4 regions of the Pseudomonas sp. SP16.1 genome follow, and region 2 is predicted to be linked to each of the others. Evidence: predicted binding sites of a transcription regulator. Region 2 holds the regulator's gene; each other region holds the start of a gene.
The links. Region 2 encodes sigma-54, which starts transcription at its own class of promoters, with help from an activator protein. Its sites were predicted from a motif close to ANTGGCATNNANNTTGCTNT; they were not measured.
Positions count from the first base shown of each region.

Region 1: the regulator sigma-54 is predicted to act here: its motif matches at 2,866-2,885, upstream of glnK (P-II family nitrogen regulator).
Region 3: the regulator sigma-54 is predicted to act here: its motif matches at 2,416-2,435, upstream of ACUTAF_RS13195 (flagellar hook-length control protein FliK).
Region 4: the regulator sigma-54 is predicted to act here: its motif matches at 3,068-3,087, upstream of ACUTAF_RS13325 (flagellar basal body rod protein FlgF).

Region 1 covers NZ_JBQYFZ010000001.1:4,201,569-4,206,845, forward strand. Annotated here, with positions in the region: gene sutA (transcriptional regulator SutA) at 1-149, opposite strand, end outside; gene ACUTAF_RS19850 (secondary thiamine-phosphate synthase enzyme YjbQ) at 227-652, opposite strand; gene ACUTAF_RS19855 (ammonium transporter) at 750-2,000, opposite strand; gene glnK (P-II family nitrogen regulator) at 2,330-2,668, opposite strand; gene ACUTAF_RS19865 (accessory factor UbiK family protein) at 3,079-3,339, shown strand; partial or broken gene ACUTAF_RS19870 (YifB family Mg chelatase-like AAA ATPase) at 3,406-4,898, shown strand; gene ACUTAF_RS19875 (LysR substrate-binding domain-containing protein) at 4,951-5,277, opposite strand, start outside.
Region 2 covers NZ_JBQYFZ010000001.1:3,431,410-3,436,686, reverse strand. Annotated here, with positions in the region: gene rapZ (RNase adapter RapZ) at 1-177, opposite strand, end outside; gene ptsN (PTS IIA-like nitrogen regulatory protein PtsN) at 180-644, opposite strand; gene hpf (ribosome hibernation-promoting factor, HPF/YfiA family) at 657-965, opposite strand; gene ACUTAF_RS16425 (RNA polymerase factor sigma-54) at 1,064-2,557, opposite strand; gene lptB (LPS export ABC transporter ATP-binding protein) at 2,694-3,419, opposite strand; gene lptA (lipopolysaccharide transport periplasmic protein LptA) at 3,419-3,964, opposite strand; gene lptC (LPS export ABC transporter periplasmic protein LptC) at 3,951-4,517, opposite strand; gene ACUTAF_RS16405 (KdsC family phosphatase) at 4,526-5,047, opposite strand; gene ACUTAF_RS16400 (KpsF/GutQ family sugar-phosphate isomerase) at 5,047-5,277, opposite strand, start outside.
Region 3 covers NZ_JBQYFZ010000001.1:2,735,155-2,740,431, forward strand. Annotated here, with positions in the region: gene fliM (flagellar motor switch protein FliM) at 1-402, opposite strand, end outside; gene fliL (flagellar basal body-associated protein FliL) at 415-936, opposite strand; gene ACUTAF_RS13195 (flagellar hook-length control protein FliK) at 1,154-2,380, opposite strand; gene ACUTAF_RS13200 (Hpt domain-containing protein) at 2,509-2,862, opposite strand; gene ACUTAF_RS13205 (SpoIIE family protein phosphatase) at 2,893-4,581, opposite strand; gene ACUTAF_RS13210 (STAS domain-containing protein) at 4,584-4,889, opposite strand; gene fliJ (flagellar export protein FliJ) at 4,972-5,277, opposite strand, start outside.
Region 4 covers NZ_JBQYFZ010000001.1:2,761,767-2,767,043, forward strand. Annotated here, with positions in the region: gene ACUTAF_RS13310 (flagellar basal body P-ring protein FlgI) at 1-693, opposite strand, end outside; gene flgH (flagellar basal body L-ring protein FlgH) at 708-1,406, opposite strand; gene flgG (flagellar basal-body rod protein FlgG) at 1,448-2,233, opposite strand; gene ACUTAF_RS13325 (flagellar basal body rod protein FlgF) at 2,280-3,020, opposite strand; gene flgE (flagellar hook protein FlgE) at 3,231-4,553, opposite strand; gene flgD (flagellar hook assembly protein FlgD) at 4,590-5,255, opposite strand; gene flgC (flagellar basal body rod protein FlgC) at 5,277-5,277, opposite strand, start outside.

The sequences.
Region 1 (5,277 bases), 770 kb from region 2:
GCCTTGGCCTTGCTCTTCTTGCCGCTGGCTACGGCCCCGCCGTCGCCCTCGTCGTCGCCGCTGTCGCCGTCGTCGGCAGCCGCCAGCTCCTCACCGTCGTCCTCGTCGGCTCCGTCCAGGTCGTCTTGTTCCAGGTCTTCGTCGCTCATGTTCAACCTCATGACTTGCGAAAAGCAGGTTAGTTATAGCCCAGTCGCGCAGCCTTCACTGCCCGAGCGGAAAAAATTCAAATGGCCTCGCCATGCAGGGTCGCCAGCACCCGCCGCACGCCGCCATGGTCGCGGTGCTCGCCGAGATAGATGCCCTGCCAGGTGCCGAGCGCCAGGCGCCCGTCCTGTATCGGCAGCTGCAGCTGAACGCCCAGCAGGCTGCTCTTGAAGTGCGCCGGCAGATCGTCCGGGCCTTCGTCGTCGTGTTCGTATCCGGCCTCGCCCTGGGGTGCAAGGCGATTGAAGAAACGCTCGAAATCACGGCGCACCGCGGGGTCGGCGTTCTCGTTGACGGTCAGCGACGCCGAGCTGTGCTGCAACCACAGGTGCAACAGACCGATACGCAGGTCTTTCAGTTCCGGCAAGGCGCCCAGCACTTCCTCGGTGACCAGGTGGAAACCGCGGCTGCGCGGGCGCAGGCTGATGACGCGTTGCTGCCACATCCTCGATTGCTCCCGATGGCTCCAGCGCGCGCATTCTAGCGCGCCGCCAGAAAAAACAAAGGGCGCCCGTAGGCGCCCTTTGCGATTTACCGGAGCGTCACTTGTTGGTGAATTCCGGGTAGGCCTCCATCCCGCATTCGGCGAGATCCACGCCCTCGTACTCTTCCTCTTCGCTGACGCGCAGGCCCATCACCGCCTTGATGATGCTCCAGACGATCAGGCTGGCGACGAAGACCCAGGCGAAGATGCAGCCGATACCCAGCAGCTGGGCGCCCAGCGAGGCGTCGCCGTTGGTCAGGCACACCGCCAGCAGGCCCCAGATGCCGACCACGCCGTGCACCGAGATGGCGCCGACCGGGTCGTCGATCTTCAGCTTGTCCAGGCCGAGGATGGAGAACACCACCAGCACGCCACCGACGCCGCCGATCAGGGTCGCCTGCAGGGCGCTGGGGGTCAGCGGCTCGGCGGTGATAGCCACCAGGCCGGCCAGGGCGCCGTTCAGGGCCATGGTCAGGTCGGCCTTGCCGAACAGGATGCGCGCCACGATCATCGCCGCGATCAGGCCGCCGGCGGCGCCCATATTGGTGTTGACGAACACCTGGGCCACGGCGTTGGCGTCCTCGATGGTGCTCATCTTCAGCTGCGAGCCACCGTTGAAACCGAACCAGCCCATCCACAGGATGAAGGTGCCGAGGGTGGCCAGCGGCAGGTTGCAGCCGGGAATGGCGTTGACCTGACCGCCCGCGCCGTACTTGCCCTTACGCGCACCGAGCAGCAGCACGCCAGCCAGTGCGGCGGCGGCACCGGCCATGTGCACCACGCCGGAACCGGCGAAGTCGAGGAAGCCGGCTTCGTTGAGGAAACCCGAGCCCCACTTCCAGAAGCCCTGAACCGGGTAGATGAAGCCGGTCATGACCACGGCGAAGGCGAGGAAGGCCCACAGCTTCATGCGCTCGGCCACGGCGCCGGAGACCACCGACATGCAGGTCGCGGCGAACACGATCTGGAAGAAGAAATCCGAACGGGACGAGTAGTAGGGCGCATCGTCGCCACCGGCGAGCACCGACTCGACGCTGTTCTCGTCGCCGATCAGAAAGCCCAGGCTCGGCAGGATGCCGCCTTCCGGGCTGGAGTACATGATGTGGTAACCGATCACCAGGTACATCACGCTGGCGATGGCGTACAGGGCGATGTTCTTGGTGAGGATCTCGGTGGTGTTCTTGGCGCGCACCAGGCCGGATTCGAGCATGGCGAAACCTGCCGCCATCCACATCACCAGGGCACCGCAAATCAGAAAGTAGAAGGTATCGAAGCCGTACTGCAATGCAGTCAATGCTGTGTTGTCCATTTTTCACCTCTTGCCGGCGCTTATAGTGCGCTGTTCGGTTAAGACGCCCGGGTTGGCTCCGGTCGCGTTCCGCATGCTTTACAGGTAATTGCCACGCTCGGTCTGGATCGCTGATACCGCCCCTGCGGCAACGCGGCCAGGCATGCCCATCACTAGGGGGAGCGCGAGACCTGAAAGGGTCAGGCACAGCTGGGTGGCGAGGTGCTCGCCAACCCCGGCACTCGTCCTCGAACGCGGCGCAGCGCCGAAAAACGGGGACAAAAGGGCTCCTAGCCCTGCGAGAATTCGCAGAGTCATGGGTTTACTCCTGGGGCGTTGGGTTCGGAGGCTTAGATCGCGTCGGTATCGGTTTCGCCGGTACGGATACGGATCGCCTGTTCCAGGTTGACCACGAAGATCTTGCCGTCACCGATCTTGCCGGTGTTGGCCGCCTTGGTGATGGCCTCGATGACGCGGTCGAGCTGATCGTCGGCGATGGCCACGTCGATCTTCACCTTGGGCAGAAAATCGACCACGTACTCGGCGCCGCGATACAGCTCGGTGTGGCCCTTCTGCCGACCGAAGCCCTTGACTTCGGTGACGGTGATGCCCTGCACGCCGATCTCCGACAGCGACTCGCGCACGTCGTCCAGCTTGAACGGCTTGATGATGGCAGTGACTAGCTTCATGAAACTTTCTCCCGTGTAAGGTGACTTGCCCCAGGAATTGCGAACCCGGCTCAAGTCTAAGCGCAGTGTCTGGCTTTTGTAATGCACCGACCGCCCCATCCCGGCAATGGCCGATGCGCACCAACCGCTCCCGACGAAACACGCCTGCGCTCCGTCTAACGCACCGGTACTGCATCGGTGCATGCGTCGCTAGGCCCTAAGCAGAAAGCTTGCCAGTTCCCCTAAAAACGCCGCGCTTCAAGGCCTTAGCCCATTTCCTGGTCGCCGAGGCGGTGTTTCGCCAGGCGCCACCGCACAAACTTGGTGCGGCATGCGCCCTGGCAGTGCTCAAAAATTGTGCGACACGCCGGCAAACGCCCCGCCATCGCCCCCGTGCTACACTGCCGGCCGTCTGTATCCGGAACCCGATCATGCTGCCGCCCAAAGCCCTGCTCGACACCCTCAGTAGCCACGCCTCGCGCCTGTTCGGCGGCGACAGCCCGCTGCCGCGCGCGGAACTGGAAGCCCAGTTCAAGGCCCTGCTGCAGAGCGGTTTCAGCAAGCTGGAGCTGGTCAGCCGCGAGGAGTTTGACAGCCAGATGGTGGTACTGGCGCGTACCCGCGCCCGCCTGGAGGCGCTGGAAGCCAAGGTTGCCGAGCTGGAAGCCAAGCTCAACCCGTCCGCCGACTGAGCCAGAGCGCCTGTTCGTTCCTCAGCGAACCAGCGCCAAGCCGGCGGGATCGATCAAGGAGTGATCATGTCCCTGGCCATCGTCCACAGCCGCGCCCAGGTCGGCGTCGAAGCCCCGGCCGTCACCGTCGAGGCGCACCTGGCCGGCGGCCTGCCGGCGCTGACCCTGGTCGGCCTGCCGGAAACCGCGGTCCGAGAAAGCAAGGACCGCGTGCGCAGCGCCATCCTCAACGCCGCCTTCGACTACCCCAACCGTCGCATCACCCTCAATCTGGCACCCGCCGACCTGCCCAAGGACGGCGGACGCTTCGACCTGGCCATCGCCCTGGGCATTCTCGCCGCCAGCGGCCAGGTGCCGGCCGCCGCCCTGCAGGACTGCGAGTGCCTCGGCGAACTGGCGCTGTCCGGCGAGGTCCGCCCGGTGCAGGGCGTGCTGCCGGCCGCACTGGCCGCCCGCGCCGCCGGACGCACATTGCTGGTGCCGGCGGCCAATGCCGAGGAAGCCAGCCTGGCCTCGGGGCTGACGGTGATCGCCGTCGATCACTTGCTGCAGGTCGCCGCGCACTTCAACGGCACGGCGCCGATCGCGCCCTATGAGGCGCAGGGGCTGCTGCGGCAGAGCCTGCCCTATCCGGACCTGGCCGAGGTGCAGGGCCAGCTCGCGGTAAGCGCGCCCTGCTGGTGGCCGCCGCCGGCTCGCACAACCTGCTGCTTAGCGGCCCGCCAGGCACCGGCAAGACCCTGCTGGCCAGCCGCCTGCCCGGGCTGCTGCCGCCGCTGGACGAGAACGAGGCGCTGCAGGTGGCGGCGATCCACTCGGTGGCAAGTCACGCGCCGCTGCAGCACTGGCCGCAGCGACCGTTCAGGACGCCCCATCACAGTGCTTCGGGGCCGGCGCTGGTCGGTGGCGGCAGTCGCCCGCAGCCCGGCGAGATCACTTTGGCGCATCAGGGCGTGCTGTTCCTGGACGAGCTGCCCGAGTTCGACAGAAAGGTCTTGGAAGTGCTGCGCGAGCCATTGGAGAGCGGTCATATCGTCATCGCCCGGGCCCGCGACAAGGTGCGTTTCCCCGCGCGCTTCCAGCTGGTGGCGGCGATGAACCCCTGCCCCTGCGGCTACCTGGGCGATCCGAGCAACCGCTGCCGCTGCACCCCGGAGCAGATCCAGCGCTACCGCGCCAAGCTGTCCGGGCCGCTGCTCGACCGCATCGACCTGCACCTGACCGTGGCGCGCGAAAGCACCGCCCTGCAGGTGCCGACCCAGGACGGCGAAAGCACCGCGCAGGCCGCCGCCAAGGTGGCGAGCGCCCGCCAGCGCCAGCTGCAGCGTCAGGGCGTGGCCAACGCCTTCCTCGACCTGCCCGGGCTGCGTCGCCACTGCGCGCTGAACGAGGCCGACCGTCACTGGCTGGAAAACGCCTGCGAACGCCTCGGCCTGTCGTTGCGCGCCGCGCACCGGGTGCTCAAGGTGGCGCGCACCCTGGCCGACCTGGCGGACGAGGAGCAGATTGCCCGCGCGCATCTGGCCGAGGCGCTGCAGTATCGGCCTGGGATGGGATGAGCGCTTGCCACTAGGCCGTGCGCACCAAGGAACGCGGTACCAGCCCCTTGCCCTACAACCGCTCCACCTCCGGCAGGCGCATCGCCGCCACCTCGGCCAGCAGGTAGTCGCGCAGCCTTTGCAGGCGTGCCTGGGCGCGGTGCGTCCTGGGCCAGACCAGGTAGTAGCTGTCGCCGCTGCAGACCGCCTGCCGCCAGGGCAGGCCGAGGCGGCCGACCTGCACGTCCTCGGCCACCATCAGCAGATCGCCAATCGAAACGCCATAGCCGCGCGCCGCCGCGACTATGCCCTGTTCCAGCATGTCGAACAGCTGGCCGCTCTTCAGCGGCACCTGCTCGCTCAAGCCGGTGGCCTGCAACCAGCGCCGCCAGTCGCGGCG
Region 2 (5,277 bases):
GATGGATACCGCCACTTGCGGCAGCAGCATCTCGGTGTTGAGCAGGGCGCGTTCCGCCAAGTCTGGCAACAGACCGGCGGGCAGGTTGTCGATGCAGTAGAAACCGTTGTCCTCAAGCACATCGAGGGCGGTGCTCTTGCCCGAGCCGGAGCGGCCGCTGACGATGATCAGGCGCATGTTTATCGACCGTTCTGGATGTCCACGACCACCTGATAGAGATCTTCACCGACCGGGGCCTGGCGCAGGCGTTCGCGCACGTCCTGGCGATCGAGCATGCTGGCGATCTGGCGCAGCAGTTCGAGGTGGGCGTCGGTGGCCGCTTCCGGCACCAGCAGGACGAACAGCAGGTCGACCGGGGCGCCGTCGATGGCGTCGAAGTCCACCGCGCTGTCCAGGCGCAGCACCGCGCTGATCGGCGCGGTGCAGCCGGCCAGGCGGCAGTGGGGAATGGCGATGCCGTTGCCGAAACCGGTGGAGCCGAGTTTCTCGCGGGCGATGAGGCTTTCGAAGATGTCCTGCGCGTCGAGGTCGGGCAGATCGCGCGCCACCAGATTGGCGATCTGCTCGAGCACGCGCTTCTTGCTGCCACCCGGCACGTTCACCAGGGAACGGCCGGGGGTCAGGATGTTTTCAAGTCGGATCATGGATGGGGAATGTCAGCGGGCCGTGGCGCCTTGCAGGCGTTCGAGCTGCTTTTCCTTGTGCTTGATGAGTTGACGGTCGAGTTTGTCGGCCAACAGATCGATGGCGGCGTACATGTCCTGGTGTTCGGCGTTGGCGACGACCTCACCGCCGGCGACGTGCAGAGTGGCTTCGATCTTTTGCTTGAGCTTTTCGACCTCCATGGTCACCTGAACGTTGGTGATCTTGTCGAAGTGGCGTTCCAGTCGGCCCAGTTTCTCGCCGACATAGTCACGCAGGGCGTCGGTCACATCCAGCTGATGTCCACTGATGTTGACTTGCATACCGCTTTCTCCTTGTTGCCTTGTGTAAGAGACGGGTCTTGGGCGACCCGCCACCGGAACACTTTGGCCTGGAAGCCCCCGCTTCCAGCTGATCTGGGTCACATCAGTCGCTTGCGTTCGCTGGAGGGCGCTATGCCGAGGGATTCGCGGTATTTGGCGACCGTCCGACGGGCGACTTGGATGCCTTGTGCCTCCAGTAAACCAGCGATCTTGCTGTCGCTCAACGGCTTTTTCGCGTTTTCTGCGGCGACCAGTTTCTTGATGATGGCGCGGATCGCGGTGGACGAGCATTCGCCGCCTTCGGCGGTGCTGACGTGGCTGGAGAAGAAGTATTTCAGCTCGTAAATGCCGCGCGGGGTGTGCATGAATTTCTGCGTGGTGACCCGCGAGATGGTCGACTCGTGCATGCCCACCGCCTCGGCGATGTCATGCAGGACCAGCGGCTTCATCGCCTCGTCGCCATAGTCGAGGAAACCGCGCTGGTGCTCGACGATCTGCGTGGCGACCTTCATCAGCGTCTCGTTGCGGCTCTGCAGGCTCTTGATGAACCAGCGCGCCTCCTGCAACTGGTTGCGCATGAAGGTGTTGTCGGCACTGGAGTCGGCGCGTTTGACGAAGCCGGCATACTGCGGGTTGACCCGCAGGCGCGGCATGGCCTCCTGGTTCAGCTCCACCAGCCAGCGGTCGTTGTGCTTGCGTACGATGACGTCGGGCACTACGTATTCCGGCTCGCTGGATTCGATCTGCGAGCCGGGACGGGGATTGAGGCGCTGGATCAGTTCGATGACCTGCTTGAGCTCGTCTTCCTTGAGCTTCATGCGCCGCATCAGCTGGGCGTAGTCGCGGCTGCCGAGCAGCTCCAGGTAATCGCCGACCAGGCGCTGGGCCTCGCTCAGCCAGGGCGTGCTCGCCGGCAGCTGGCGCAGTTGCAGCAGCAGGCACTCGCGCAGATCGCGGGCGCCGATGCCGGCCGGCTCGAACTGCTGGATGCGGTGCAGCACCACTTCCACTTCGTCCAGTTCGATGTCCAGTTCGGGGTCGAAGGAGTCGGTGACTTCCTCGAGGGTTTCTTCCAGATAGCCGTCGTTATTGATGCAGTCGATCAGGGTGGCGGCGATCAGCCGGTCCTTGTCCGACATCGGCGCCAGGTTGAGTTGCCAGAGCAGGTGGCTCTGCAGGCTCTCACCGCTGGAGGTGCGGGTGGTGAAGTCCCACTCGTCGTCGTCATTGCTCGGCAGACTGCTGGCGCTGGTCTGGTAGACGTCTTCCCAGGCGGTGTCGACCGGCAGCTCGTTGGGGATGCGCTCGTTCCACTCGCCGTCTTCCAGGTTGTCGACCGTCGGAGCGCTTTCCTGGTAGCTGTCTTCCTTGCTCGGCGTCGGCGCGGCGCTCTCCGCGCCGTCGGCCATGGGATCGCTGTTGTCGAAGTCGTCGCCGTCTTCCTGGCGCTCGAGCATGGGGTTGGACTCCAGTGCCTCCTGGATTTCCTGTTGCAGGTCCAGGGTCGACAGTTGGAGGAGGCGGATAGCCTGTTGCAGCTGCGGCGTCATCGTCAGCTGCTGGCCCATCTTGAGGACTAGCGATGGTTTCATTGCAGACCTTAATTCACCGGCGGTTTACGCCTTCCACTACAGGGCGCCGCGGCGCCACCAGGAAGCAAATTATATGCCTGAATTTCTCGGCTTTGCCTAGGGGTTGCCATATTTCTGTAGTGAAATAGCGGGCGACCTACAGGCGGAATTCGTGGCCCAGGTAAACCTCTTTGACCGTCTGGTTGGCGAGAATGGTCTCGGCATCGCCCTCGGCGATCAGCTGCCCGTCGTTGACGATATAGGCGGTTTCGCAGATATCCAGGGTTTCGCGCACGTTGTGATCGGTGATCAGGATGCCGATGCCCTTGGTCTTGAGGTGGTGAATGATCTGCTTGATATCGCCCACCGAGATCGGGTCGACGCCGGCGAAGGGTTCGTCGAGCAGGATGAACTTGGGGTTGGTGGCCAGCGCGCGGGCGATTTCCACGCGGCGGCGTTCGCCGCCGGACAGGCTCATGCCGAGGCTGTCGGCGATATGGTGGATATGGAACTCCTGCAGCAGGTTCTCCAGCTCCGCCTGGCGGCCGGCGCGATCCAGGTTCTTGCGTGTCTCAAGGATGGCCATGATGTTGTCGGCCACCGACAGTTTGCGGAAGATCGAGGCCTCCTGCGGTAGGTAGCCGATGCCGGCGCGGGCGCGGCCGTGCATGGGCTGGTGGCTGACGTCGAGATCGTCGATGCGCACGCGGCCCTGGTCGGCGCGTACCAGGCCGACGATCATGTAGAAGCAGGTGGTCTTGCCGGCGCCGTTGGGGCCGAGCAGGCCGACGATCTGCCCGCTCTCGATGCTCAGGCTGACGTCGCGCACGACCTGGCGCCCCTTGTAGCTCTTCGCCAGGTGTTGGGCTTTGAGAATGGCCATTACTGCTCTGCCTGCTGATCCGCGGGTTTGTTCTTCGGCTGGATGACCATGTCGATGCGCGGGCGCGGCACGCTGACGTTGGTGCCGGTGGCGCGGCCGGCGTTGACGATCTGGCGCTGGGTGTCGTAGACGATCTTCTCGCCTTCGAAGGTGTTGCCTTCCTGGATCACCTTGGCCTGATCGATCAGCACGATGCGCTCGTTGCTGGAGAAGTACTGGATGGTCAGGCCGTAGGCCTTGACGATTTCCTTGTCCACCGCCGGCTTCTGCTCGTAATAGGCCGGTTTGCCCACCGAGGTGAACACGTCGATGTCGCCGCTGGCGGTCTGGGTGATGGTCACTGTGTCTCCAGTGATCTTCAGGGTGCCCTGGGTGATGATCACGTCACCGCGGTAGACCGCCACGCCCTGCTTGTCGTCCAGTTCGGCGCTATCGGCCTGGATGCGGATCGGCTGCTCGCGATCCGATGGCAGTGCCCAGGCAGCCGCGCTTCCCAATGCGGCGCCTAGGCTGAGAATCAGGGGGAGGGTGTTAACGAACCTCATGCTGGCCTCTTACGTTGGACTGCAGGAGCATCCTGCCGTCGTTCAAATACGCTTTCATTCCTTGTGCCGTGGTCACCCCGTTGGCCGCGACGATTCTAACGGCTTGCTGGGTCTGCGCATATTCCTTGTCGGGAATCACGGTCATGCGGCTGCTGGTGATGATGGTCGGGCGGCCCTTGGCGTCGGTGCGGGCGATGCGCACGTCGTCGATCAGTTCCACCTCGACGCCGCCGGGGGAGACCTCGGCACGCTGGCTGGTGACCTTCCACGGCAGGTCGCTGCCGCGGTACAGGTCCAGCTTCGGCTGGCTGACCAGGGTGACGTCGCTGGCCTTGACGTGCTCGAGCTTGTCCGCGCTCATGCGGTAGTGCAGCTTGCCGTCGTCCTGGAACTGCACGGTGCGCGCGCCGATGACATAGAAGTCGATGGCGTTGTCGCTGTCCGTCGATTGCGCCTGGCGGTCGCCGTTGGGGGCGATGTTCCAGTAGCCGAGCGCCGCGACAAGGACGGCGATCAGGGCGAAGATCAGGTAGTTGAGGGCTTTACGCGGCATGGGATGCTCTACAGGTAGGCGGTCTGGGCCGCATCCAGCGTGCCTTGGGCGCGCATGATCAGTTCGCAGAATTCCCGCGCGGCGCCATCGCCGCCGCGCGCCTGGGTGGTGCCATGGGCATGCTGGCGCACGAAGGGATCGGCGCTGGCCACGGCCATGCCCAGTCCGACCCGGCGGATCACCGGCAGGTCCGGCAGATCGTCGCCCAGGTAGGCGACCTGTTCGTAGCTGAGGTCGAGTTCGGCGAGCAGGCCGTCGAGCACTACGAGTTTGTCCTCGCGGCCCTGGAACAGGTGCTGGATGCCGAGGTTGTTCGCGCGGCGCTCGACCACCGGGGTCTTGCGCCCGCTGATGATGGCGGTGCGCACCCCGGAGGCGATCAGCATCTTGATGCCGTGACCGTCGAGGGTGTTGAAGGTCTTGAATTCGCTGCCGTCTTCGAGGAAGTACAGGCGGCCGTCGGTGAGCACGCCGTCGACGTCGAAGATCGCCAGTTTGACCGCGCGCGCACGCTGCAGCAGATCGTTCATCACATCACCCCCGCGCGCAGCAGGTCGTGCATGTTCAGCGCGCCGACCGGTTTGTCCTGCTCGTCGACCACCACCAGGGCGCTGATCTTGTGGTCCTCCATGATCTTCAGCGCCTCGGCGGCGAGCATCTCGGCGCGGCCGGTCTTGCCATGCGGGGTCATCACCTCGTCGATCAGCGCGTGGCGCACGTCGACGCCCTTGTCCAGGGTGCGGCGCAGGTCGCCGTCGGT
Region 3 (5,277 bases), 700 kb from region 2:
GTCGCCGCCGAAGAAGTTGTCCACCAGCTTGAACACCAGCTTGGCGTCGAGGATGAACAGCCCGGTGCCGCGCAGCGGCTTCATCTTCACCAGGTTGAGGCTGGTCGGCACGTACAGCGAGTGCACGTATTCGCCGAACTTCATCACCTGCACGCCGCCGACGGCCACGTCCGCCGAGCGACGCAGCAGGTTGAACATGCTGATGCGGGTGTAGCGGGCGAAACGCTCGTTGATCATCTCCAGGGTCGGCATGCGTCCGCGGACGATGCGGTCCTGGCTGGTCAGATCGTACTGCTTGACGCTGCCCGGTTCGGCGGAGTCCTCGGTATCGACCAGGCCGTCGTCGACGCCGTGCAGCAGCGCGTCGATCTCGTCCTGGGACAACAGGTCTTGCACGGCCATGTTCGCTCCCGGCTACTGCAATACGAAATTGGTGAACAGCACCTGCTCGACCACGGTGCCGCCGGTTTCCTGCTGGGCCAGCTCCTGCACGCTGGCCAGCGCCTGCTGCAACAGCATCTCCTTGCCCAGGGGGGTGCGCAGAGCGGCGAAATCCTGACCGGCGAGCAGCATCACCAGGCGATTGCGCAGCACCGGCATGTGCACCTTCAGCTTGTCCATGGCGGCGGCGTCGCGGCTCATCAGCGCCATGCTCAGCTGCAGGTAGCGGGTGCGCCCCTGATAATTGAAATTGACCACGAAAGCCGGCATCAGCTCCTGGTAGAGCGCCGCCTGACGCACCGGCGCCGCGCTGCTGGCGGCCTCGGCCGGCTCGGCCTGGTCACCCTTGCTCAGAACGAACCAGGTGCCGCCGATGGACAGGCCAACGGCCAACAGCAGGCCCAGCACGAGCAGGATGATGAGCTTGAGCTTGCCCTTGCCGGGCGCCGCGCCCTCACCAGCTGCCGCTGCCTTTGCCGTCTCTTTCTTCGCCATGCCAATAATCCGTCGCTGTCGGAGTTCTTTCCGCTATCAATGCGTTGAGAGCAAGTGTTATGCCAGCAAATCAGCAAGCTTGTCTAACCGGCCTTTGCCTCTGGGCTGCGGATTTAACAGCGACGCGCCGGCGCTGTCACCCAAAATGCGCTCGCCCGGATGGCCTGCCGGCCACCCGGGCGAATCCCGGTGTAACGAACCAGTCTCGGCGGCGGCGTCAGGCGTAATAGTCGATCAGCCCGCGCCCTGCGCTCAGGCGCTCGCCGCGCGGGTCCTGCTGCACCGCGCCGATCATCTCCTCGCCGAGGCCCGGTCCATCGGCGCCGCGCGAGCCGCCCCGAGCGCCCTCCCCCTGCCCCTGCCAGCCACGGCTGAGCGATTGATCGGAGACGTTAGCGTCCGCCAGATTCATGCCCTGCTGGGCGAACAGCTCGCGCAGGCGCTGCATCTGCCCTTCGAGCGCGTCGCGCACCCCGGCATTGGGGCTGGCGAAGGTCACCTGGGCCTGATCCTGCGACAGGTTCACCCGCACTTCCAGACGCCCCAATTCGGCAGGATCGAGCTGGATCTCGGCCGATTTGAGGTTCTGGCTGGACAGCCACATGACCCGGTCGACCACCGCCTCGCTCCAGCCACCCTGCTGCATCGCCACCGGCTGTCCGGGCACCAGCGGCAGACGCGAGGGCGCACCGGCCTGCTGGTTGAGCGCCTGGGTCAGGGCGTTGAGCTTGCTGACGAACTGATCCGGACGACTGGGCTGCACGCTGTCCTTGAGGCTCTCGAGGGCGTCCTTGGGCAGATCCTCCAGGGCAAGCTCCAGGTTCGCCTCGGGACCGGGTTTGGATTTTTCCTCGCCCTTGCCCATCGCCGCCATGGCGGCAGCGAAATCCGAGCTGGTGGCGACGCGCAGGCTCCTGCTCGCCCCCTCCGGCTCGGCCTCGCCCTGCGCCTCGGGCGCTTGCGACAGCAGCGCCAGCGGATCGAGCCCTTCCTGCTCGAGCACCGGTTCGGCATCCTCCGCGGCGACGAACGGATCGGCGCTGGCCAGCACCGGCGTGGCCGCGCCCAGGGCCGGAGCGGTGGCGGACAGCTCCTCCACGGGCGTCTGGCTACCGCCCAGGGCCATGGCCAGCAGGGGATCGAGCTCTTGCTCTGCACTCTGGCCTTCGGCCGGCAAGGAATTGCCGGCCGCGGCAAGGTCCGACGCCTCGCCGGCCGTTTCGGCGCTTGCCGCCGGCTCGCCAGTGGCTGACACCGGACGCTCCTCGGCGGGCTTGGCCGAGGGGCCGGCACGTTCGGCGGACTTGCTCTGGCGCTCCTTGGCATAGACCTCGGCAAAGCCAGAAGCCTCGTTCCTGCTGGGCTCCGGCGCTTTCGCCGGCTGCTTCGCTTTGCTCTTCACCTCAGGCGTGGCCTGCAGGCGTAGATCGGGCATCGCGGACATGGACGCTCTCCGTCTGATGGGTCGTTGACGGTACTAGAGCAAAGGATGGGCCAAGTCGCGCAACAGGTCTGCGCATGCGGGTGACCGGTGCCCTGCCAGCGCCGCTGGCAGGAGCGGCCTACCCGTACTCAGGCGCGATAGCGCTGGCGCTCGGACTTGAACAGGATGCGCACGATGGCGAACTCGCGCTCGACCTGTTCGATCAGCGCCGGCGCCAGTTCCAGCATCTCGCGCCGGCCGGCGTCCTCGAGCTGCTTGCACAGGCCGGCCAGCAGCACCGCGCCCATGTTGCTGCAACTGCCCTTGAAGCTGTGCGCGGCCAGGCGCAACGCCTGGGCATCGCCGTCCCGCTCGGCCTGGTGCAACAGGCGCAGGCGCTCCTCGGAGTCGGCCACGAAGGTATCGAGCAGAGTCGGGTATTCGTCTTCCATGACATCCTGCAGCGCTGCCAGGACGGCATCATCGAGGTGGATATCGGACACCGGGTCACTCCCTGAACGTCGAGGCTCGGATTATGCCCCAGCGGACCAGCAAAACTCCACGCTGACGCCCTGGCCGTCGGCGCTGCAGCCGAACGCATCGCTGAGCTGGCGCACCAGGGCCAGGCCCCGGCCGCACAGCGCCTCGTCCAGCGCAGCGACGACGGCGGAGGGATCGAAGCCGGGACCACTGTCCTCGACCCGAACGACCAGCCGCCCGCCGCCCTCCTCCGGCAGCAACCGCAGATGAAAACGCACATAGCCGTCGCTCAGCGCCGCCAGGCGCAGGCGCCGCTGCCGGTAATACTCGGCAAAACCGCGGGCATCGCGCTTGAGCGCCGAGTCCAGGCCCATCACCCCATGTTCCAGGGCGTTGGAATAGAGTTCGGCCAGCACGGTGTAAAGCTCGCCGCCACGCGGGCGCAGGCCCTGCACCTCGAGCAGCAGCTGCAACAGGAACGGTAACGGATTGAAGTGGCGCAGGCTCTGCGCGCGAAACTCGAAGCTGGCCGACCAGTCCAGCGGACTGCTCTGCCCGCTGTCGGCGAAGGCCAAGGGCCGCGGCCCCTCGGCGTCCTCGGCGGGACCGACCTGGAGCATGCTGACGTCATCCTGCACCTCGCCGCGGAACTCCAGCAGCGCCTGCTGGATCTCCTCGAACAGCGCCTGCGGCTGCCGATTGGCGTCCAGCAGCGCCAGCAGACGCGCCTCGCCGAACAACTGGCCCTGCTGGTCGCGCGCCTCCAGCACGCCGTCGGTGAGCAGGAAGATGCGATCGCCCGGGGCCAGCGGGTAGACCTCGCAGCGGTCGCTGAACGCCGCCGGTTCGAGGATACCCAGCGGCAGGTGGCGCGACACCAGGGCCTGGCGCGGCCGGCCGTCGCCGTGCAGCAGATGGCCGTCCGGCAGGCCGCCGTTCCACACTTCGAGAAGGCCGCGGTGGCTGCTGATATTGAGCAGCGTGGCGCAGCAGAACACCCCCACCGGCAGGATGCGTTTGAGCTTGGCGTTGATCTCGCGGAGGATCTCGGCCAGGGCATGGCCCTTGGCGGTCATGCCGTAGAACACCTCGGCCAGCGGCATGGCGCCGATGGCCGCCGGCAGTCCATGGCCGGTGAAGTCGCCGAGCATCACGTGCATGCCGCCGGAAGGCTTGTAGGCGGCGAGCAGCAGGTCGCCGTTGAACAGCGCGTAGGGCGATTGCAGATAACGGATGTTCGGCGCGCCCAGGCAACCGGAATGCGCCACCTTGTCGAACACCGCCTTGGCCACCCGCTGCTCGCGCAGCAGGTGTTCATTGTGCCGGGCGATCAGGTCGCGCTGCTGCACGACGGTCGCCTGCAGGCGGCGCAGGCGGTCCATGGCGCCGATCTTGGCCTCGAGTATCACCCGGTTGTAGGGCTTGGCGAGAAAATCGTCGCCGCCGGCCTCCAGGCAACGCACCAGCGCCTCGCCCTCGGTCAGCGAGGTGAGAAAGATGATCGGCACCAGCGCCTCGCCGGCCTGCTGCTTGATCCTGCGCGCCGCCTCGAAACCGTCCATCACCGGCATCAGCGCATCCATCAGCACCAACTGCGGGCGCTCCTGCTCGAACAGCGCGACCGCCTCGAGGCCGTTGCTGGCGGTGAGCACGCGGTGGCCCTGGCGACTGACGATGGTCGACAGCAGCATGCGATCGGCCGCGTTGTCCTCGGCGATCAGAATCGACAGGCGCTCGGCCATGGTCAGTTGATCTGGAACAGCTGCTCGAAGTTGGAGATCGCCAGGATCTTGCGCACGTCGCTGCTGCAGTTGCGCAGGCGGATCTGCGCGGCATCGCCGCCGGCATGGTCGCGCAGCAGCAGGAGCATGCCCAGCGCCGAGCTGTCCAGGTAGCTGGTGTCCTGCAGATCGACCACGTAACGCTTGGGAGTGATGTTGACGCGCTCGTAGGCGTCACGAAATTCCTGGTGGGAAGCGAAGTCGAAGCGTCCTCGAATCGCGATGGTCAGCTCTTGCCCGTCGATCGACGGTTGCGAGGTGATGGCCATGTCCTGCTCCTTTGGTTGACGGCGTGGATCGCGGCGTACGCTCCAAGGTGTAGCACCTGACCTGCCGCGCGACAACCTCGGTTCAGCGCTCGCCGCGCTCTACCAGGCGCTGCGCCAACTCGTCGAGCAGCTTCTGCTCGCGCTTGTCCTCGGCCAGGCGCGCCTCGTCGATGTAGCGCTGCACCAGCTTGCGCAGGCCCTCCAGGCGCGCATGGCGCTGCTGCCAGACGGCGCGCACCTTCTGCAGATTGGCCCGATGCCAGTGGAGGCTCTGCTGCTGCTGACCGATGGCGACCTCGAGCTGCGAGAGAAAACGCTGGTAGGTCATCAGCCACTGGCCGGAGACGCCCTTGCTGCCCTCGCTGATCCACTGCTGCTGGTAGTCGCC
Region 4 (5,277 bases), 670 kb from region 2:
GCCGCCCTCGGCATCGAAGCCGCCGACCACCAGGTTGCCCTGGGCGATGGCGTAGACGTTGCCGTCGATGCCCTTGAGCGGGGTCATCAGCAGGCTGCCGCCGCGCAGGCTCTTGGCGTTGCCGATGGAGGAAATGGTGATGTCGATGGTCTGCCCGGGCTTGGCGAACGGCGGCAGGTCGGCATGCACCGATACCGCAGCGACGTTCTTCAGCTGCACGTTGCCACCCGGCGGCACCTTGATGCCGAACTGCGCCAGCATGTTGTTGAAGGTCTGCACGGTGAAGGGGGTCTGGGTGGTCTGGTCGCCACTGCCGTTGAGGCCCACGACCAGGCCGTAGCCGATCAGCTGGTTGCTGCGCACGCCCTGGATCGAGGCCAGGTCCTTGAGTCGCTCGGCCTGGGTCGGCAGGCTCAGCAGCAGGCACGCCAGCAGGGTCGCCAGCAGCAGCCAGTCGTTGGCGCCACGGCGGCGATAGCCGCGGTGGGCGGCGGCGAATTGCCGGCGGCAGGAGGCGCCCTGCAGCGGCTGCGCCTTGGTTGCCGGACGCAACGCCGACAGCAGCGGATGGCGCGGGCGAGCCGGCGCGACGGCGAAGGCCGCGCGTGCGGAGCCCGTGCCGACGAAGCGCGCGCAGTACTGCGCCAGGCGACTCGCAGCCGAAGAAGGAACGTGGGCCAGCCAGGATTTCATCAGTACAGCCTCGCTCAGAACGGCCACATCGGGCTGAGGAAGAAGCGGCTCAGCCAGCCCGGCTGGCTGGCGTCGGCGAAGGCGCCGGTGCCGGAATAGGTGATGCGCGCATCGGCCACCCGGGTCGAGGCCACGGTGTTGTCGGTGGCGATGTCGTCGGCGCGAACCAGCCCGGAGATGCGCACCAGCTCGTCGCCGGTGTTGAGGGTCATCCACTTCTCGCCGCGCACGGCGAGGATGCCGTTGGGCAGCACCTCGGCGACGGTGACGGTGATCGAGCCGGACAGGCTGTTGCTCTGCCCCGCCTGGCTGGAACCACTGGCATCACGCGAACCGGAGAACTCGGTGTCCAGGGTCATGCGGCCACCGGTGAGCGGATTGGTTGCCGATACACCGCCGCCGAACAGGGCGCCCATGCTCATGTTGGCGCTGCTGTCCTTCTCCATATCGCTGTTGGCGTTCTTGCTGGCCTGGGTGCGCTCGTTGAGGGTGATGGTAATGATGTCGCCGACGCGGAAGGCCTTGCGGTCGTCGTACAGGCCATTCTCGAAGCCGGCCTGGTAGATCGAGCCGTTGTTCTGCGCCGCCGGCAGCGGCGTGCGCGGCAACACCGGGGCGTAATAGGGATCGTCCGGCTTGGCTGTCGGCGCCACGCAGCCGCTGCCGAGCAGCAGGCCGGCCAACAGGGGGAAACAGAATATTTGCCGGTTCATGACCACTACCTCGCGGCGTTCACAACGAAATCAAGAAAGGATCAGAGGTTCTGCGTCACGAAGGACAGCATCTGATCGGCGGTGGAAATCACCTTGGAGTTCATTTCGTAGGCGCGCTGGGTGGTGATCATGTTCACCAGCTCCTCCACCACGCTGACGTTGGAGTTCTCCAGGGTGTTCTGCAGGGTGGTGCCGAGGCCGTTGAGGCCCGGGTTGCCGACCTGCGGCGCTCCGCTGGAGCCGGTCTCCAGGAACAGGTTGTTGCCGATGGCCTCGAGGCCGGCCGGGTTGACGAAGTCGGCCAACTGGATGTTGCCGATGATCTGCGGCTGCGGATTGCCGGCGGTGGTTACCGACACGGTGCCGTCCTCGCCGACGGTGAAGGTGCGCACCTCGGCCGGCAGGACGATGGCCGGCTCCAGGGCGAAGCCGCTGGAGGTGACGATCTGCCCGTCGGAGTCGAGGTGGAAGCTGCCGTCGCGGGTGTAGGAAACGGTGCCGTCGGGCAGCAGCACCTGGAAGAAGCCGCGGCCGTTGACCGCCATGTCCAGCGGCTGCTCGGTGGTCTGCAGGCTGCCTGCGGTGAAGATCTTCTGCGTGCCGACCACGCGCACCCCGGTACCCAGCTGCAGCCCGGAGGGCAGCTCGCTGTCCTGGCTGGACTGGCCGCCCGGCTGACGACGGATCTGGTACAGCAGGTCCTCGAACTCGGCGCGGTCGCGCTTGAAGCCGGTGGTGGAGACGTTGGCCAGGTTGTTGGAAATGGTGGTCAGGTTCATGTCCTGGGCGGACAGACCGGTCTTGCTGACCCACAGTGCCGGAAGCATATCGAATCTCCTCGGGCGCCGGATTCATGGCGCCGCGTGCTGATAACTAGCTAATTTGCAAAACCCGCGCCATGGACGAGGCGTTGTCCTCGGCGGTACGCATCATCTTCACCTGCAACTCGAACTGGCGGGACAGCGAGAGGATCGCGGTCATCTCCTCGACGGCGTTGACGTTGCTCGACTCGAGAAAGCCCGACGTCACCTGCACCGTGGCATCGGCCGGCGCCTCGGCCTGGCCCCTGAGGCGGATCAGGCCATCACTGCCCTTCTCCAGCGATTTGGGGTCCGGATTGACCAGCTTGATGCGGTCGACCTCGGCCAGCACGTTGGGGTCCTCGCCGAGGGCGCGAATGCTGATGGTGCCGTCCTGGCCGATCTCCACCTTCTGCTCCGGCGGCACGGCGATCGGCCCGGCATTGCCCATCACCGGCAAACCGTTGCCGGTGCGCAGCACGCCGAGGGCATCGATGTTCAGGCTGGCAGTGCGCACATAGGCCTCGCTGCCATCGGCCGCCTGCACGGCGATCCAGCCCTTGCCGCCGACCGCCACGTCGAGGTCGCGCCCGGTTTCCTGCAGCGAGCCGGGGCGGAAATCGGTGGCCGGGCGCTCGCTCATGGCATACACGCGCGCCGGATAGCCGTCGCCGAACAGCGGCATGGAACGCGCCTGTTCGAAGTCGCGGCGAAAACCCGAGGTGGAGACGTTGGCCAGGTTGTTGGCGTGCGCACGCTGGGCCAGGGTGTTGTTGTGCGCGCCGGTCATGGAGACGTACAGCAGCTTGTCCATGGTGGTTCTCCGAGAGGGCCTGTCGCCCGTGGCTCTTTGCATGCCATGCAGCAAGTGCCGTGCCAAATCCGAATAAACACCCTAAGCAGCTGATTGTTAAGGACTTAATTTGAAATCATGACAGTCGGAAAGATGGCGGCGGCGAATGCTTGCCGGCGCCACAACGGCAAAGCGGCAAGACTGGCTTGCCGCTTTGCCGGACGAGACCTATCAACGCAGGTTGATGATGGTCTGGGTGACGGCGCTCTCGGTCTCGATGGTCTTGGCGTTGGCCTGGTAGTTGCGCTGGGCGACGATCAGGTTGACCAGCTGATCGGAAAGCTCGACGTTGGAGTCCTCCAGCGCGCCGGACTGGATCGCCCCCAGGGTGCCGGAACGCGGCGGGTTGCGCACCGGCTCGCCGGACTCGAAGGACTGCACCCACTGGGTCTTGCCCACCGGAGTCAGACCCTGCACGTTGGCGAAACTCGCCAGGATGATCTGTCCCTGCACCTTGGACTGACCGTTGGTGTAGCGCGCGAAGATCATCCCGGTGTCGTCGATCTCCAGGCCGGCCAGCTGGCCGGTGGTGTAGCCGTCCTGACTGACGCTGTTGACGGCGAAGGAGCTGGCGAACTGGGTAGAGCCGCGCAGGTCCACCGTGAACGGACTGGGAGTAGCGGCGCCGTTAGGCCCCCAGACCGGAGTGGCCCCCGAGGTGTCCAGCCCCGCCGGATCCCAGCCGGCGTAGCTGATGACGCCATTGTCCGAGCTGAAGCCCGCCGGCAAGGTGGCGGCATCCAGCGCGTCCGTATCGAGCTGACCCGCGGCACTGAACTCCAGCGGAATCACCGCCGGAACCGGCGGCTCCTGCGCCGCATCGCCCGGACTGCGCCCGTCGATCAGCACCTGCATATCCCAGCTGTTGGAGCCCGTCTTGACGAAGTACTGCGTCAGCACGTGGGAATTGCCCTGCGAGTCGTAGATGTTGGTCGAGGTCGAGGAGTTGTAGGTGGTCGGGTCGGTCGCATCGAACGGCGTGGTGACCGGCGCGCTGTTGGTCGAGTTGAGGTTGAACACCTGGGCCATGCTCGAAGTCGCCTGCGGCTCCTGACTGGCGGTCTGGATCTGCAGGTCACCGACCACGCCGGTCTGCAGATTGCCGCTGCCATCCACCGTGTAGCCCTGCAGGTTGTAGCCGAAGTTGTCGACCAAAAAACCTTCGCGGTCGGTGCCGAAGTAGCCGGCACGGGTATAGCTCAAGGCACCGTTGTTGCTGACCTGGAAGAAGCCGTTGCCATTGATCGCCAGGTCCAGGGCGTTCTGCGTGTAGTTGATGTTGCCCTGGTTGAACAGCTGCGACACGTTGCCGAGCAGCACGCCGCTGCCCTGCGGGTTGGACCCGGAACCCAGCACCGAGGCGGCATAGACGTCGGCGAACTCGGCGCGCGACATCTTGAAGCCGGCGGTGCCGGCGTTGGCAATGTTGTTGCCGGTGACATTGAGGTCGCTGGTCGCGGCGCGCAGACCACTGAGACCAATATTGAACGCCATGGAGGACTCCTTTGCCGGAACTGCCGGCGGCAATAGTTATTGGCCGATCACTTGTACTTGCGAAAGCGCGACGCTGCCGAGACCGGCGAGATTGAGCATGAGTTCGCTACCACCCAAGGTGACGCTGTCGACGTTGGCCGGCAGCAGGGTGTAGAGACCCTTGGTCTCGTTGTCATAGGTGGCTTGCGCCTCGAACTTGTAGGTACCCGGCGGCATCAGGTTGCCGCTGGCGTCCTTGCCGTCCCAGATGAAGCTGACGTTGCCGGCGGCCTGCTCGCCCAGGTTGATGCGCCTGACCACCGCGCCCGCGTTGTCGTAGACGTTGACGTAGACGTTGCTGCTGGTGACCGGCAATACCAGGCTGGCCTTGAAGCTCTCGCCGGTATCGACCACCGCCTTCTCGGTCGGCACTATCACCTTGCGCCCCACCAGGGACGACGCCTGCAGCGCCTGCGACGACTGATAGGACGACAGCATCGATTCCATGCTGGTGTTGAGCTTCTCGATGCCCTCCAGGCTGCTGAACTGCGCCAGCTGGGCAATGAACTCGCCATTGCCCTGGGGCTCCAGCGGATTCTGGTTGTTCAGCTGGGCCACCAGCAGGTTGAGGAACTCGTTCTTGCCGAGATCCTTGTTCTGCGTGTTGTCCTGCTTGATCTGGTACTGATCCAGTACCGAGCTGGTGCCGCTTACCGTAGTCATGCCTGGCTCCCTTTGAATGCCT